4 regions of the Streptomyces sp. NPDC051776 genome follow, and region 4 is predicted to be linked to each of the others. Evidence: riboswitches for the same ligand, from Rfam matches in the RefSeq annotation. Region 4 holds a riboswitch; each other region holds the start of a gene.

Region 1 (3,558 bases), on a different contig from region 4:
GCTCGGTCGGTCCGCCGCCGGATGGACGCTCACCCTGACGTGGTGGCCAGGACGGTCCCCGTCAAGGGCTTTGCCTCGACCGGCAGCACCGGAGCCGCTGCTCTCCTCTTCCCAGCGGCCCGGAGGCTGCCGACGCGGTCCCTCCCGCTCGTCCCCCCGGGGGCGAGCGGGAGGGACGCGCACATCAACTCCCGTGCGGTACCCGGCCGTCAGGTCCCGTCGGGAACCGTGGCACTTGCGGGGCCGGGGTCACACCCCCAGCGATGGCCGTACGCGCTGGGTCGCGGCGGACATGTTCTCCAGCGCCGCTCCCGCCTCCTCCGGCGAGCGGGTCTTGAGCCCGCAGTCGGGGTTGACCCACAGTCGCTCCGGCGGTAGAGCGCCGAGCGCCCGCCGCAGCAGATCCGCGATCTCCTCCACGGACGGGACACGCGGTGAGTGGATGTCGTACACCCCCGGGCCGACCTCGCGCGGATAGTCCGCGTCGGCCAGTTCGCGCGCGATGCCCATCCGGGACCGTGCCGCCTCCAGGCTGATGACGTCGGCGTCCAGTGCCTCGATGGCGCCCAGGATCTCGCCGAACTCCGCGTAGCACATGTGCGTGTGGATCTGGGTGTCCGCACGCACGCCGCCCGTCGCCAGCCGGAAAGCCTCGGTGGCCCACTCCAGATACGCCGGGCGGGCGGCCCGGCGCAGCGGGAGCAGTTCGCGCAGCGCGGGCTCGTCGACCTGCACCACGGCCGTGCCCGCCGCCTCCAGGTCGGCGATCTCGTCGCGCAGGGCGAGGGCCACCTGGCGGGCGGTGTCGGCCAGCGGCTGGTCGTCGCGTACGAAGGACCAGGCGAGCATCGTGACGGGGCCCGTGAGCATCCCCTTGACCGGACGCTCCGTCAGGGACTGGGCGTACCGCGTCCACGTCAGCGTCATGGGCGCGTGGCGGGACACGTCCCCGGCGAGGATCGGCGGACGGACGTAGCGCGTGCCGTAGGACTGTACCCAGCCGTGGCGGGTGGCGAGGAAGCCGCCCAGCTGCTCGGCGAAGTACTGGACCATGTCGTTGCGTTCGGGCTCGCCGTGCACCAGCACGTCCAGCCCCGCCTTCTCCTGGAACGCGACCACGTTCCGGATCTCCCGCTCGATCCGCTCCCGGTACCCGTCCTCGCCGAGGCGGCCGGTCCGCAGGGCGGCACGGGCGGCGCGCAGTTCGGAGGTCTGCGGGAAGGATCCGATCGTGGTCGTTGGCAGCAGAGGCAGGCCGAGCCGGGCGCGCTGGGCGGCCGCCCGCTCCTCGTACGGCTGGGGTCGCCGGGTGTCGGCGCCGGTCACCGCCGCGCAGCGATCCCGGACGGCCGCGTCGCGGGTGAGGGCGGATCCCGCGCGGGAGGCGAGTGCGGCGCGTGAGGCGGCCAGTTGGGGTACGACGGCGTCCCGGCCTTCGCGCAACGCCCTTGCCAGGACGGCCACTTCCGCCGTCTTCTGGCGGGCGAAGGAGAGCCAGCGCGCGACCTGCGGGTCCAGATCGCGCTCGGCGGCCGCGTCCAGCGGCACGTGAAGCAGCGAGCAGGACGGTGACGGGTCGACCCGGCCCGCGAGACCGAGCAGTGTGGCCAGCGTGGAGAGCGCCCGCTCCAGGTCGGCGGCCCAGACGTTGCGGCCGTCGACCACGCCCGCGATCAGGCGGCGGTCCGGCAGACCCCCTATGGCGGCCAGCGCCTCGAGGTTGGACGCGGCGGGTCCGGTGAAGTCCAGGGCCAGCCCTTCGACGGGGGAGTCCGCCAGAACGGGCAGGGCGTCGCCGAGCGCGTCGAAGTACGAGGCGACGAGCACCTTCGGTCGCACCGGCGCTGCGCACAGCTCCCGGTAGGCGCGGGCCGTCGCGCTCAGCACCGCGCCCGGCTGGTCCTGGACGAGCACCGGCTCGTCGAACTGCACCCACTCGGCCCCCGCCTCGCGCAGATCGTCCAGCAGGGAGGCGTACACCGGCAGCAGCCGGTCCAGCAGCGTCAGCGGCTCGAAGCCGGGGGAGGCCTCCGGGGCGGGCTTGGAGAGCAGCAGAAAGCTGATGGGGCCCAGCAGCACCGGCCGGGCGGCGTATCCGGCGTCACGGGCCTCGGTGAACTCGGCCGTCTGCTTGCGGGAGTCGGGGGAGAAGACGGTGTCCTGACTCAATTCCGGTACAAGATAGTGGTAGTTGGTGTCGAACCACTTGGTCATCTCCAGGGGCTGCACATCCGCCGCACCCCGCGCCATGGCGAAGTAGGTGTCCAATTCGCCGAGCCCGGCCGCGCGGTGCCGGGCGGGAACGGCGCCGACCGCCCATGCGGTGTCCAGCACATGGTCGTAGAGCGAGAAGTCCCCCGTGGGGATCTCCTCGATGCCCGACCCGGCCGTCTCGCGCCGAGCGTCGGCGCGCAACTGCGCGGCCGTGCCCAGCAGTTCGCCCTCGGTCACGCGCCCGGCCCAGTAGCCCTCGACGGCCTTCTTCAGCTCCCGGCCGTGCCCCTGGCGGGGATAGCCGTGCAGGGTGGCCCGCCCGTGCGCCGCCCGCGCGGTCTGTATCTCGGTCACGGAACTCTCCTTCGCGAGTTCGACAGACCTCGGGAAGGCGGAGCACGCCGAGAGCGGGGGCGCACATGCGCCGCTGCTCGCTGCCGCCGACCCGCCCTCGAGGTCCCGGATGGCCGCACCCCACCGCGGGGTGCGAGCAGCGGCAGGTCTTCGGACTCGCGGGCAGGCCCGGCGTTCACGTGCTCTTCTGCGCCAGGCACCTACTGGCCGTCGCTTCCCGGACGCTGTGACGGCGTCCAGTGCGTATGACGGCGGTCGTTCCCGCACACCGCTGCGGGGCAGTCCCGGATTCCCACCGGGTTCCCTCTTGCGACGCTCCCGTCCGGCTGACGGGGCGAACCGGCTGCAGGGACAGCGTAACGCCTGGGCCGGGCCGCTCCGCGGCCCGTGTGCCTTCGGGTGTGCACCGTGCGTAGGGTGAGCACCATGCGCGTCGTATCGCTGGTGCCGTCGCTGACCGAGGCCGTGGCCGCCACGGCGCCGGGGCTGCTCGTCGGTGCCACCGCGTGGTGCAGCCACCCCGCCGACCTGGACGTCGTACGGGTCAAGGGCACCAAGAATCCGGACGTGCCCGCGATCACCGGTCTCGCGCCCGACCTCGTCCTCGCCAACGAGGAGGAGAACCGCGAGCCCGACCTGGCCGCGCTGCGTGCGGCGGGGATCGAGGTCCTCGTGACCGAAATCCGCACGCTGGAGCAGGCGTTCGCGGAGCTGGAGCGGATCCTGGTGGGCGGCTGCGGACTGGACAGGCCGCGGTGGCTGGACCAGGCCGAGGCGGCCTGGCGGGATCTGCCCGCACCCGGCTCCCCGACGGCGAGGCGTGCTGTGGTGCCGGTCTGGCGGCGGCCGTGGATGGTGCTCGGCCGGGACACCTTTGCGGGCGATGTGCTCTCCCGCCTCGGCGTCGCCAACCTCTACGCCGGTCACGCGGACCGCTATCCGAAGATCCCGGTCGGCGAACTGCTGGCTGCCGGCCCGGACTTGGTGGTG
Region 2 (3,558 bases), on a different contig from region 4:
CGACGCCGGCCCCGGCCGCACCGCCGCCCTCCAGCGCGACATCCGGCGTACGCTCGACCATCCCGCACTCCTGGTGCAGGACCGAGCCGAGGTGCGCGAGGGGGCGAGCAACGACACGACCGAGTTCCTCACGATCATGTACGCCATGCTCAGCATCACCGTGTTGATCGGTGCCCTGGGCGTGGTGAACACGATGGGCATGGCCGTCGCCGAACGCGTCCGGGAGATCGGCATGCTGCGAGCACTCGGACTCGACCGCCGACGGCTCGCCTCCGTCCTGCGCATCGAGTCGGTGACCATCTCGCTCCTCGGATCGGCGCTCGGTCTCGTCGCGGGCGGCGCGATCGGCACGGCCGCGTTCCTCACCAGGGCCAGTGTCCCGCTGGTCGTCCCCTGGGACAGGGCAGCCCTGTGCTTCGTCGCCACGGCCGCGATCGGCGTCCTCGCCTCGCTGTGGCCGGGGCGTCAGGCGATGGCGGTCCCGATGCTGAGGGCGATGGGCTCGGACACGGACTGAGATGGCGTACGCGCAGGAGCCGGGCGGGCGCGGACGGGTCCCCCGCGCCCGGCCCGGCGCACATCCGTCAGCAGCTCAGGCGGGGAGGGCCGGGGGTGTGTCCTTGAGAACCGCTCCCGTCGGGAGTGAACACGGCGCCGGTTCCCGGCCGTACTTGTCGGCAGGCGGTGGTCGCCGCCGAGCCGTCGAGGAGGTCGCATACGGATGTCCGCTCATCGCGCCATGGCCACAGCCGCGCTCATCGGCAGCGTCCCGGTGCTTCTGCTCGCGGGCGGCACGGGACCCGCTTGGGCGCACGGCGCCCCGACCGATCCGGTCAGCCGGGTGGCCGCGTGCGGCCGCGGGGGCGGCTCGGCCGGTTCCGCCGCATGTGCGGCGGCCGCCCGGGCAAGCGGTGGCGGGGCGGCCTTCAAGGAGTGGGACAACCTCCGCGTCCCGAACGTCGCCGGGCGCGACCGCCGGATGATCCCGGACGGGAAGCTGTGCAGCGCGGGCCTCGACACATACAGGGGCCTCGATCTTGCGCGTGCGGACTGGCCCGCCGAGCGGCTGAGGTCCGGGGCGCCCTTCAGCATGACCTACGCGTCGACCATCCCCCACAAAGGCACCTTCAGCGTCTATCTCACCAAGGCCGGTTACGACCCGAAGAAGCCGCTGACATGGGACGACCTGGATGCCGAGCCGTTCCTCACGGCCAAGGACCCGGTACTCCGCGACGGCGCCTACCGCCTCAAGGGCACATTGCCCGCCGGACGCACCGGGCGCCATCTCATGTACACGGTGTGGCGCAACACCGACACTCCCGACACGTACTACTCCTGCTCCGACGTCGTGCTCACCGCGGGCAGTTCGGGGACGGGCGCGGGCAGCGGTACGGGAGCCGGCGCGTCGGACGGAGACCGGTCCGGACGGCATTCGGGCCGACAGAAGGAGAAGCAGCGGAAGCCGGACGATGGTGCCGCGCGCACGCCGGCTGACCGGCCCTCGGACAGGTCCGCCCCGTCCGGCACCGAACCGGCGGCGCAGCCCGCCTCGGCCGCGGGCGACTCCGGAGGCTTCCCCGTGATCCCGATCGCGGTCGCGGCGGCCTTCGCCCTCGCCGCCGCAGGCGCGGCGGGCGCCTACCTCCGGCGGCGCCACCGGTGAAGCGACACCGGCACCGGCGCGCCCAGCTTCGTGTACGGGCCCGACGATCGTCGTCGCGATGGCGGGGCTCGCGTGCGCGGTCGCCGGGGCGGTGACGGGCTTTCGGATGCGGGCGGCGTTGCGGCGTCCACCCCGGGCTACCGGCTACTCACGCCGCGGCAGGAAGGGAGTTCGGCAGCGGGGACGGTGACGGGCTCGGCGGGGAGCGTCGTACGGCGCGATCCCGACTGCCGCCCGCCGAGGGTCAGTTCGTGTCGGCCGGCGTTGCGGTCCGCGTACGGCGTGGCGGCGGGAAAGCGTACAACTCCAGGATGTCCGGCTGCGCCGCGATGCCGGGGCCTCCGGCGCGCACCCAGCTGACGATGTCCTCGGTCGCGTCCGGATCGTTGACCAGGCCGAGCCAGACGGGCCGGGCGCCGGCGGCGCGGGCCGCCGCCGAGGGCTGCACGACCACCACGTTGGCCCGTTCGCAGACGTCCAGGCACGCGGAGACCCGTACGGGCGCGGCCTCGGCGAGCCGGGTCGTCTGCTCCGCGTGGTCGACACCGGTGACCTTGGGGCTGCCGCAGCAGCAGTCACGGCAGACCACGATGCGGCAGGGCGCCGGGGCGGCCGGTGGCGGGTCCGAGAGCAACGGTGGCTCGGGGAAGGGTGACGCATCCGCGACCGGCGTCGGCTTCGCGACAGGTGACGCTTCGGCAACCGGTGACGGCTCCATGGGCATTGGCGCAACAACCTCCTCCTGGGGAGATCCGCCCCAGCTCTTCCGAGGAGGCGACCGCGGGAGTCTCCTGGCTCTCGGGTCGTCGCTCGTCCCGGCCTTCCCACCCGCACGCGGGTCGTGGCCTGTTCGGGATCCGCTCACCGATCACAGTGGCGGGACCGCGCCGGATTCGCACCGGCTTCCTCGTTCCGCAGTCGCCTGGTTCAAGGGGACATCATCGCAGAGGACGCCGCGCTGTTCGACGGCGCACCTCTTGACGGCGCTACCGCTCGACGACGCAGCGGCCGAGGCCGCAGTGACCGTTCGGGGGCGTACGGGGATCCGGCCAACTCGCTGTTCGTATCCGGCAGTCCGCGGGTGCTGCTGCGGGCCCTGGCGGCGTGCGCCTCCGAAGTGTCTCCTCGATGCGGATGACCCGCTCGAGGTCGTCATGGTCCCCTGTGGAACCTGCCTTCGCGCCGTTCCAGGTGGGCGGCCGCGATGCTGTCGAGCTTGCGCGGGACGGCACGCTCGGCCCGCAGCTCGGAGTTCTCGAGCAGGGACGCGGAGTCGGCGACGTCGCACGCTTCGCCGCAGGCGACGGTCGGCTGCCGGCGGGCAGGCAGTCACGCGCATGGTGGCATGTGCGGGGCGGCCACGGGCGGGCAGGTCAGGCGCGGGGAGGTCACGGGCGCCGCGGCCTCCTTCGGGGCGGCCATGGGCGGCGCGACCACGGGCGGGGTGATCACAGGCGGGTGGCCGGGCTCGTCCCGTGATGGGCGTGCGCGGCCGTACTGCACGAGAACGTCGTCCTCCCGCTCCGCGTCCCGCAATTGGGCGTCGATGCGGCGTTCGCGTCGCGCGCCGAGGAGCGCTGGGAGAGTGACGACGAGTGCGAGCGTGAGGACCAGGCCCGTCTGGATGATGAAGGTGAGCGTGGTGTCGTCCATGCCCCACACCCTCGCCGCTCCAGTACGACGTCGGCAGTGGCAGGACTGTCGCCATACCTCGAATTACTGCCATCATGGGGAACGTGCTCAGGAATGTGGCGGTACCGCTCACCCACGGGGTCAACGCCTTCGAGCTCGGCGTGATCGCCGAGGTCTTCGGCATGGACCGCAGCGATCAGGGACTTCCGGTCCTCGACTTCGCGCTGGTCGCCGCCGAGCCCGCCCCCGTAAGGGCCAGGCCG
Region 3 (3,558 bases), on a different contig from region 4:
TTCTGCTGGCCGTGTTGGCGCTGGTGATCGTCAACGCTCTGGCCAACTCGCCGTGGGGTGTCTTCTCCATCGGCATGACGATTCCGATCGCCCTGTTCATGGGCTTCTACCTGCGGGTGCTGCGGCCGGGAAGGGTCACCGAGGTCTCCGTGATCGGTGTCGCGCTGCTGCTGCTCGCCATCGTCGCAGGCGGCTGGGTCGCCGAGTCGTCACTCGCCGACGTCTTCACGCTCTCGCCGGGCGCGCTGGTCGTCTGGATAGTCGTCTACGGCTTCGTTGCATCGGTGCTGCCGGTGTGGATGCTGCTGGCCCCGCGCGACTACCTCTCGACCTTCATGAAGGTCGGCACGATCGCGCTGCTGGCGCTCGGCGTGGTCATCGCGCTGCCGACGCTGAAGATGGAGGCGGTCACTCCGTTCGCCTCCAGTGGCTCGGGTCCGGTCTTCGCCGGATCGCTGTTCCCGTTCGTCTTCATCACCATCGCCTGCGGCGCGCTGTCCGGCTTCCACGCCCTGGTCTCCTCGGGGACCACCCCGAAGATGATCCAGAAGGAGACGCAGATCCGCATGGTCGGCTACGGCGCCATGCTGACCGAGTCCTTCGTCGCCGTGATGGCGATGATCACCGCCTGCATCATCGACCCGGGCCTGTTCTTCGCGGTCAACTCCCCTGCGGGCGTGCTCGGTTCGACGGTCGAGTCCGCCTCGCAGGCCGTGGCCGGCCTCGGATTCACCATCTCGCCCGACGAACTCGCCGCCGCCGCCAAGTCGGTGGACGAGGCGAGCCTGCTGTCCCGTACGGGTGGCGCTCCGACGTTCGCCCTCGGTATGTCGGAGATCTTCTCCTCGGTCGTGGGCGGCGCGGGTCTCAAAGCGTTCTGGTACCACTTCGCGATCATGTTCGAGGCACTGTTCATCCTCACCACGGTGGACGCGGGGACCCGGGTGGGGCGCTTCATGCTCCAGGACATGCTGGGCAACGTCTACAAGCCCTTCCGGCAGGTGAGCTGGAAGCCGGGTGTCTGGTTCGCCAGCGCGGTCGTCGTCGGCGGCTGGGGCTACTTCCTGTGGGTCGGCGTCCACGACCCGCTGGGCGGCATCAACCAGCTCTTCCCGCTGTTCGGCATCGCCAACCAGCTCCTCGCCGCGGTCGCCCTGGCCGTCTGCACCACACTGCTGATCAAGTCCGGGCGACTCAAGTGGGCCTGGGTGACGGCGGTTCCGCTGGCCTGGGACGCGGCCGTGACACTCACGGCGAGCTGGCAGAAGGTCTTCTCCGAGGACCCGAAGATCGGCTTCTTCAAGCAGGTGAGCGTCAATCAGGACGCCATCGACGCGGGCAAGGTCCTGCCGCCCGCCAAGAACATGGACGACATGCACACCATCGTCACCAACGCCACGGTCGACGGTGTGCTCGCCGCCCTGTTCGCGCTGCTCATCATCGCGGTGATCGCCGACGCGGCCCGGGTGTGCTTCAAGGCGATCCGCGATCCGCAGAGCGCGCAGCTCCAGGAGGTGCCGTACGAGGAGTCCAGGATCGTCGCTCCCGCAGGCCTGTTCGCCACCAAGGAGGAGAAGGCGGAGCTGGTCGCGGCCGGCGTCGGAGCCGGGGCCGGCGAGGCGGAGGACAGCGGCCGGACGGCGGAGCCCCGGCCATGAGCACGGCGGCCGGCATCCGCAGGGCGGCATCGAGGATCCGCTGGTTCTGGCGCGAGGCATCGGGCGAGGCCACGTACGACCGGTACGTCGCCCACGCGCGGGCCCACGATCCGGAGGCGGAGGTGCTCAGCCGCAGGGAGTTCGAGCGGCAGCGGACCGACGCGCGCGAGGGCGACCCCAGAAACGGCTTCCGCTGCTGCTGAGGCACGACTGACCGGCGGTGGCGCCGGGGTACGGGCCGTCGCCCCCTTCACTCGGGGGCGGCGGCCCGCTGCCGTGCCCGCCACCGTGAGGTGCGGCGGTCGGCACGCGGCATGCGCGGGCCTCGGTGAGGGACGTGGCGGCCACGGTGCGCGCGGGTCGGGCGCGTGGTACGGGGGCCGGTGCGTGGTCCGGCACGAGACGGCCGGGCGCGTGGTCCGGGGGCCGCTGCGTAGTCCGGCGCGAGACGGCCGGGCGCGTGGTCCGGGGGCCAGCGCGTAGTCCGGCGCGAGACGGCCGGGCGCGTGGTACGGGGGCCAGCGCGTAGTCCGGCGCGAGACGGCCGGGCGCATGGTCCGGCGCGGGGCGCGAAGTCTCGTGGCGCGCCGCGGAATTGCGCACACCCCTGAAGTGAGAAGTGTCACCGCCCTCCTCCACACTTCCTGAGGCCCCCTCCGGGCACCCGGATCCGGCCAGCGCCGCGGCACGTCCGTGAAGGGCCACGGGCGCCTCCAGGCCCGGATCCAGGGCTCCGGGGCCCCTGCTCAACCCGCCCAGCACCGCGATCCTTTGAGCACATGACACAACATGTGGGGGTGCATGCGCACGGCGCCACTAGATGTATGCTCGTCCCCGTTGCCGCAGCAGGGGAATCCGGTGGGAATCCGGAACTGTCCCGCAACGGTCTGGATATGCGCATGTGCGCCTTCCGAGTCCGAAAACCTGCCGGCAGCGCCCGGCTCGACCGAACCGGGCCACGACACGTCCGGGCCTCGTGGGTTGGGCCTGCGGGACGAGCGCTGTGCTGCGCCCTGACGGGGGGTGGGTTCGCGCGCGCCCGTGGGCACACCGTTCCTCGCGGCCCCCAGCCGAGCGAGGGAGAACCACGTGACCGTCGCGCCCGCAGATCCCGCGTCACGCGAGTCCGTACCGGAGCCCGCCACCGTCGCGGAGACCACCGCGCCCGTCGACCGCGGTACGTCCGTGGACAGCGCCGACGCCCTCGGCGCCGCGCTGCTGCGCACCCTGACCGAGCTCACCGCAGACCTGCCCGCGACCGACGCCCACCGGGTCGCTGCCGCCGCCCTGCGGGGCCGTCACGCGGGCTCCGGCGAGGCGGAGTTGCGGGAGCTGGCCACCGAGGCGGCCGCCGGTCTGATCTCCGAGGACCCCGAGTACTCCCGGCTCGCCGCCCGCCTGCTCACCCGGGCCATCGCGGAGGAGGCCGCGGGCCAGGGCGCTCGCTCCTTCTCCGCCTCGGTCGCAACCGGCCACCGCGAGGGCCTGATCGCCGACGGGACCGCGGAGTTCGTACGCGCCCACGCCGCCCGCCTCGACGCCTTGGTGGATGCCGCGCTCGCGGGCGGCGCCGACGACCGGTTCGGCTACTTCGGACTGCGCACCCTGCACAGCCGCTACCTGTTGCGCCACCCCCTGACCCGTCAGGTCATCGAGACCCCGCAGCACTTCATGCTGCGCGTGGCCTGCGGGCTGGCGGAGGACGGCTCCGAGCGCGCGATCGGCGAAGTGGCCGCGCTCTACGGCCTGATGAGCCGGCTGGACTACCTCCCCAGCTCGCCCACGCTGTTCAACTCCGGCACCCGTCACCCGCAGATGTCCTCCTGCTATCTGCTGGACTCCCCGCTGGACGAGCTCGACTCGATCTACGACCGCTACCACCAGGTCGCCCGGCTCTCCA
Region 4 (3,558 bases):
CGCGCCGTCCCCGGAGTTCTCGCTCACGGAGAAGCGGAAGCCCAGGACGTCACCGTCGTCGGGCCGCAGCGTGGCCGGGCCCTGGGTGGCGTACGTCCACCGTGCGCCGTCCCGCTCCCAGAACGACCAGTAGCGGTAGCCGTTCCCGGCGTGTGCGGTCCCGGCCCCGAGCGCGAGAAGGGCCGTCGTAGCGATGACGGCGGTGGCTGCGGTGGCGGCGGTGGCTGCGATGTCCGGGCAGGCCGCCGTGCGTCGTGCGCCCCGCGGCGGCCGTGCCCGTTGCCTGGTCCTCCCGGTCACGTCTTCTTGCGGCCGCTCATGAGGAAACCGATGCCGACGCCGGCGACCAGACCGACGCCGGTGATCCACCAGACGCTGTCGCTGACGCCGCCGTCGCCGGAGTCGCCTGACTGCCCACCGGGCGCGCCCTTCGCCGGCTGGGTGCCCTCCGGCTTCGGCCCGGTGGCGTTGAGCTGCCGGACGAGGTCGGTCCCGCCGAAGTCGTGCGGGTCGGCGCCCGCCGCGTGCGCGGCGAGGACGAGCGAGCCGAGCGCGGCCGGGTTGCCCTTGGCCCAGGCCGAGGAGTTCCGCTCCAGCCACCGCAGCGGGACCTCGGCCGCGTCCTTGTGGCCGCCGGCGGCCAGCGCCAGGGCGGCGTCCGTCGTGTTGGCGAAGTCGGGCGCGGGCGTCTCTGCGCCCGGGGCGAGCGCGGACAGATGGCCATTCTTCTTGAGGGCGGACGCCAGGTACGCGGCCGCGCCGCCGGCCGCCTCGTCCGGCTCCCGCGCGTCCTTGGAGTCCGTCTCGGCGCAGTCCAGCGCGGTGACGTCCTCGTTGTCGTCCTTGCCGAGCGGTTCAAGTGCCAGGCCCTTGCCGAGTCCGGCCAGGGCGGCGGCGGCCGTGGCATCGGCGTTGGCGGCCAACCGGCCCTTCTTGTCGGGCTGGTAGGCGAATGCGCCGCTTTCGACGCCCTTGGCGTCACAGCCGAGCTGGAACGACATCAGCGCGTCGTACGCCGACTTGCCCTTCGGGGACCTGACGTCCTCGGGCTTCTCACCCGCGGCGGCGAAAGCGCCGATCACCACGGACGTGGAGTTGGCGTCGCTCGGGCCGCCGGGGGCGTAAGCCCAGCCACCGTCCTCGTTCTGCTTCGACTTCAGCCAGTCCACGGCCTTGCCGACCTCGGCGCCGTGGCCGCCGAGCGCGGCCAGGGCCTGGGCGGCGATGGCGGTGGCGTTGCTGTCGACCGGTGTCTTCGCGTCGCACTTCGCGGCCGCGTCCGCCCGGTACGGGGCGAAACCCCCGGAGGGGCACTGCTGTCCGGCCAGCCAGTCGACGGCCTTCCGTGCCGGGGTGACACCCGCCGTGTCCTGCGCGAGGAGGGCGACGGACTGCCGCCATACACCGTCGTACGCCGGGTCCTTGGTGCCGTACAGACCGGACGGCAGCTTCGCCGTCGGCGAAGGCTTCGCCGACGGGTCGTCGGCGCGCGCTGCCGGTGCCGCGGCCAGGCAGAGCGCGGCGGAGGCGGCCAGCGCGGCGGCGCCCCGGTGGACGGCGGCACCTGTCGCGCCCCGGCGCGCGGTGCTGCGGCGGGCTCTCGACGGCCGGGCATCCCGGCTGCGGCGTATCTTCACGGACGGTGCCTTTCGGTGGGCGGGTGCGGGCAGCGGATCCGCTGCGCACCGCGGGGCGTGCGGGATCTCGCACGCGGCGGGGCACCGGGCTCCGGCTCCGTATTCCTCGACAGTGCCGGTCACCGGCCGTGGCCGCGGGGCGCGCCACGTACGGTGACGTGAGCCGTTCACATCCGGCAGGGCGTTCCGACTCGCCGCCGTCGGAGGCGGCTCACGGTTGCGGGTCAGTGCCGGATTTGCACCAGCTTTCCCCTGTGGGATGCGATATCGACGCGCATACTCTACCGGCCTTCCGCAAGCCCTTCGAGGGAGGTCGTCCGAGGTCCGGGGACTGTTCCGCCCGTATCCACCCGTATCGCTCGTACGCCCGCGGGGGCGCGCGGGCCGGTGATGGGCAGACTCCCGCCATCCGGCGTCAAACCGCCTGATAGGTCATCGGGTCGCTGCCGGGTACGGGCTCGGCACGGCCCTGCTTCACGAGGCGCCGGAGATGGGCCGCGGCCTCGGAGACGGCGATGTTCCGGGAGCCGAAGGGGATCTGCTCCCAGGGGCGGTTCCACTCCATCCGCTCGGTGAGTTCCCAGAGCGTGAGGGGACGTTCGGTGAGCAGCGCGAGGAGGTCGGTCAGTCGGCTCTCGTGGTGCGTCAGCAACTCCCGTACGCGGGCGGGCGCGTCGGTGAACGCGTGCTGGTGGGCGGGCAGCACCTCGGCCGGGGCGAGGCGGTCGATACGCATCAGGGAGTCGAGGTAGTCGCCCAGGGGGTCGTCCCGGTCGGCGCCGGCGAGAGGACTGGCGCCGGAATCGGCGTCCGGGTCCTCGTACAGGCCGATGTGCGGGGTGATCTCGGGGAGCAGGTGATCGCCGGAGAACAGACGGCCGTTGCCCACCCGCCCGGCCGCCGGATGGGCCTCCTCCAGGTGCAGGCACACATGCCCCGGGGTGTGTCCGGGTGTCCAGATCGCTCGCAGCCGACGGCCCGGCAGATCGAGCAACTCGCCCGGGACGATGTCCCGGTCGGGCAGGGCGGCGCGGTTGCTTGGCAGCGCGCGCGCCTTCCCGGAGGCGCGCGCCTTCCGCAGTGGCGCAAGGTGCTCCTCGGGGGCGCCGGCGGCGGCGAGCCGGGCGGTCAGGTAGTCGAGCCAGGCGGCCGGTTCGGCGGCGCGGGTGCGCCGTACGACCTCGATGTCCGCGGCGTGCATGGCGATCCACGCACCGGACGCCTCGCGCACCTTCCCGGACAGACCGTGGTGGTCGGGGTGGTGGTGCGTGATGAGCACGCCGTGCAACTCCTCGACCGCCGTACCGCACGCGGCCAGGCCCGCGACGAGCGTGTCCCAGGCTTCCGGGTCGTCCCAGCCGGTGTCGACGAGGACGGGGCCGCGGTCGGTGTCGAGGAGATGGACGAGGGTGTGGCCCAGGGGATTGTCCGGAATGGGAACCGCGATGCTCCGGACGCCGCCGCCGTGATCCGTGACTACGGGTGTCCCCTGCGTCATGAAGTCCCCTCTCGCACATCGCACGACGCGGGCCCGCACGTGCGGGGATCACTATAACTAGAACCGGTTCCAATCTGCTGCCGCAATGGGCCTCTGGAGGAACCCTTGAGTCCCTCCCGGTCGCAGCGTCCGGCCGGGAGGGACCGCAAGCTCCACCGCCGGGACACCGGCCCGCCACCCGAGACCCCGGAGGACGCCCGGTGGTGCTTCACCGGCGTGCACGTGCAAGTCGGGAGAGCCGCTTGCGCCACTTCCGCAGGGCTCGCTGCTGCTCCCCGGCTGCTTCCGGCAACGGCCCGCCCGGTGACTTCCGTACGCCGGACCTGCCGCTTCCGGGGCGTGTTGGGCGGCCGCACCAGGCGAATGCCAACCGGCCGTCTCCATCGGTCGGTCGGCGGAAATGCAGGCCTGGGCGCGAAATCC

The links. A riboswitch is a leader RNA that binds a small molecule or an ion and turns the genes downstream of it on or off. The one in region 4 is predicted to bind cobalamin.
Region 1: linked by a shared signal. The riboswitch ahead of metE (5-methyltetrahydropteroyltriglutamate--homocysteine S-methyltransferase) and the one ahead of AB0M26_RS26700 (prenyltransferase/squalene oxidase repeat-containing protein) in region 4 are both predicted to bind cobalamin.
Region 2: linked by a shared signal. The riboswitch ahead of AB0M26_RS14360 (hypothetical protein) and the one ahead of AB0M26_RS26700 (prenyltransferase/squalene oxidase repeat-containing protein) in region 4 are both predicted to bind cobalamin.
Region 3: linked by a shared signal. The riboswitch ahead of AB0M26_RS27120 (ribonucleoside-diphosphate reductase subunit alpha) and the one ahead of AB0M26_RS26700 (prenyltransferase/squalene oxidase repeat-containing protein) in region 4 are both predicted to bind cobalamin.

The regions. Positions count from the first base shown of each region.
Region 1 covers NZ_JBFAYQ010000005.1:226,680-230,237, forward strand. The annotation lists gene metE (5-methyltetrahydropteroyltriglutamate--homocysteine S-methyltransferase) at 250-2,568, opposite strand; cobalamin riboswitch at 2,713-2,877, opposite strand; gene AB0M26_RS07030 (helical backbone metal receptor) at 2,995-3,558, shown strand, end outside.
Region 2 covers NZ_JBFAYQ010000014.1:137,047-140,604, reverse strand. The annotation lists gene AB0M26_RS14370 (ABC transporter permease) at 1-517, shown strand, start outside; gene AB0M26_RS14365 (lytic polysaccharide monooxygenase) at 722-1,663, shown strand; gene AB0M26_RS14360 (hypothetical protein) at 1,908-2,387, opposite strand; cobalamin riboswitch at 2,427-2,611, opposite strand; gene AB0M26_RS14355 (hypothetical protein) at 2,993-3,316, opposite strand; gene AB0M26_RS14350 (helix-turn-helix domain-containing protein) at 3,400-3,558, shown strand, end outside.
Region 3 covers NZ_JBFAYQ010000049.1:14,223-17,780, forward strand. The annotation lists gene AB0M26_RS27110 (carbon starvation CstA family protein) at 1-1,658, shown strand, start outside; gene AB0M26_RS27115 (YbdD/YjiX family protein) at 1,655-1,861, shown strand; cobalamin riboswitch at 2,476-2,605, shown strand; gene AB0M26_RS27120 (ribonucleoside-diphosphate reductase subunit alpha) at 2,748-3,558, shown strand, end outside.
Region 4 covers NZ_JBFAYQ010000047.1:7,737-11,294, forward strand. The annotation lists gene AB0M26_RS26695 (SCO2322 family protein) at 1-195, opposite strand, end outside; gene AB0M26_RS26700 (prenyltransferase/squalene oxidase repeat-containing protein) at 297-1,535, opposite strand; cobalamin riboswitch at 1,795-1,941, opposite strand; gene AB0M26_RS26705 (MBL fold metallo-hydrolase) at 2,053-3,135, opposite strand.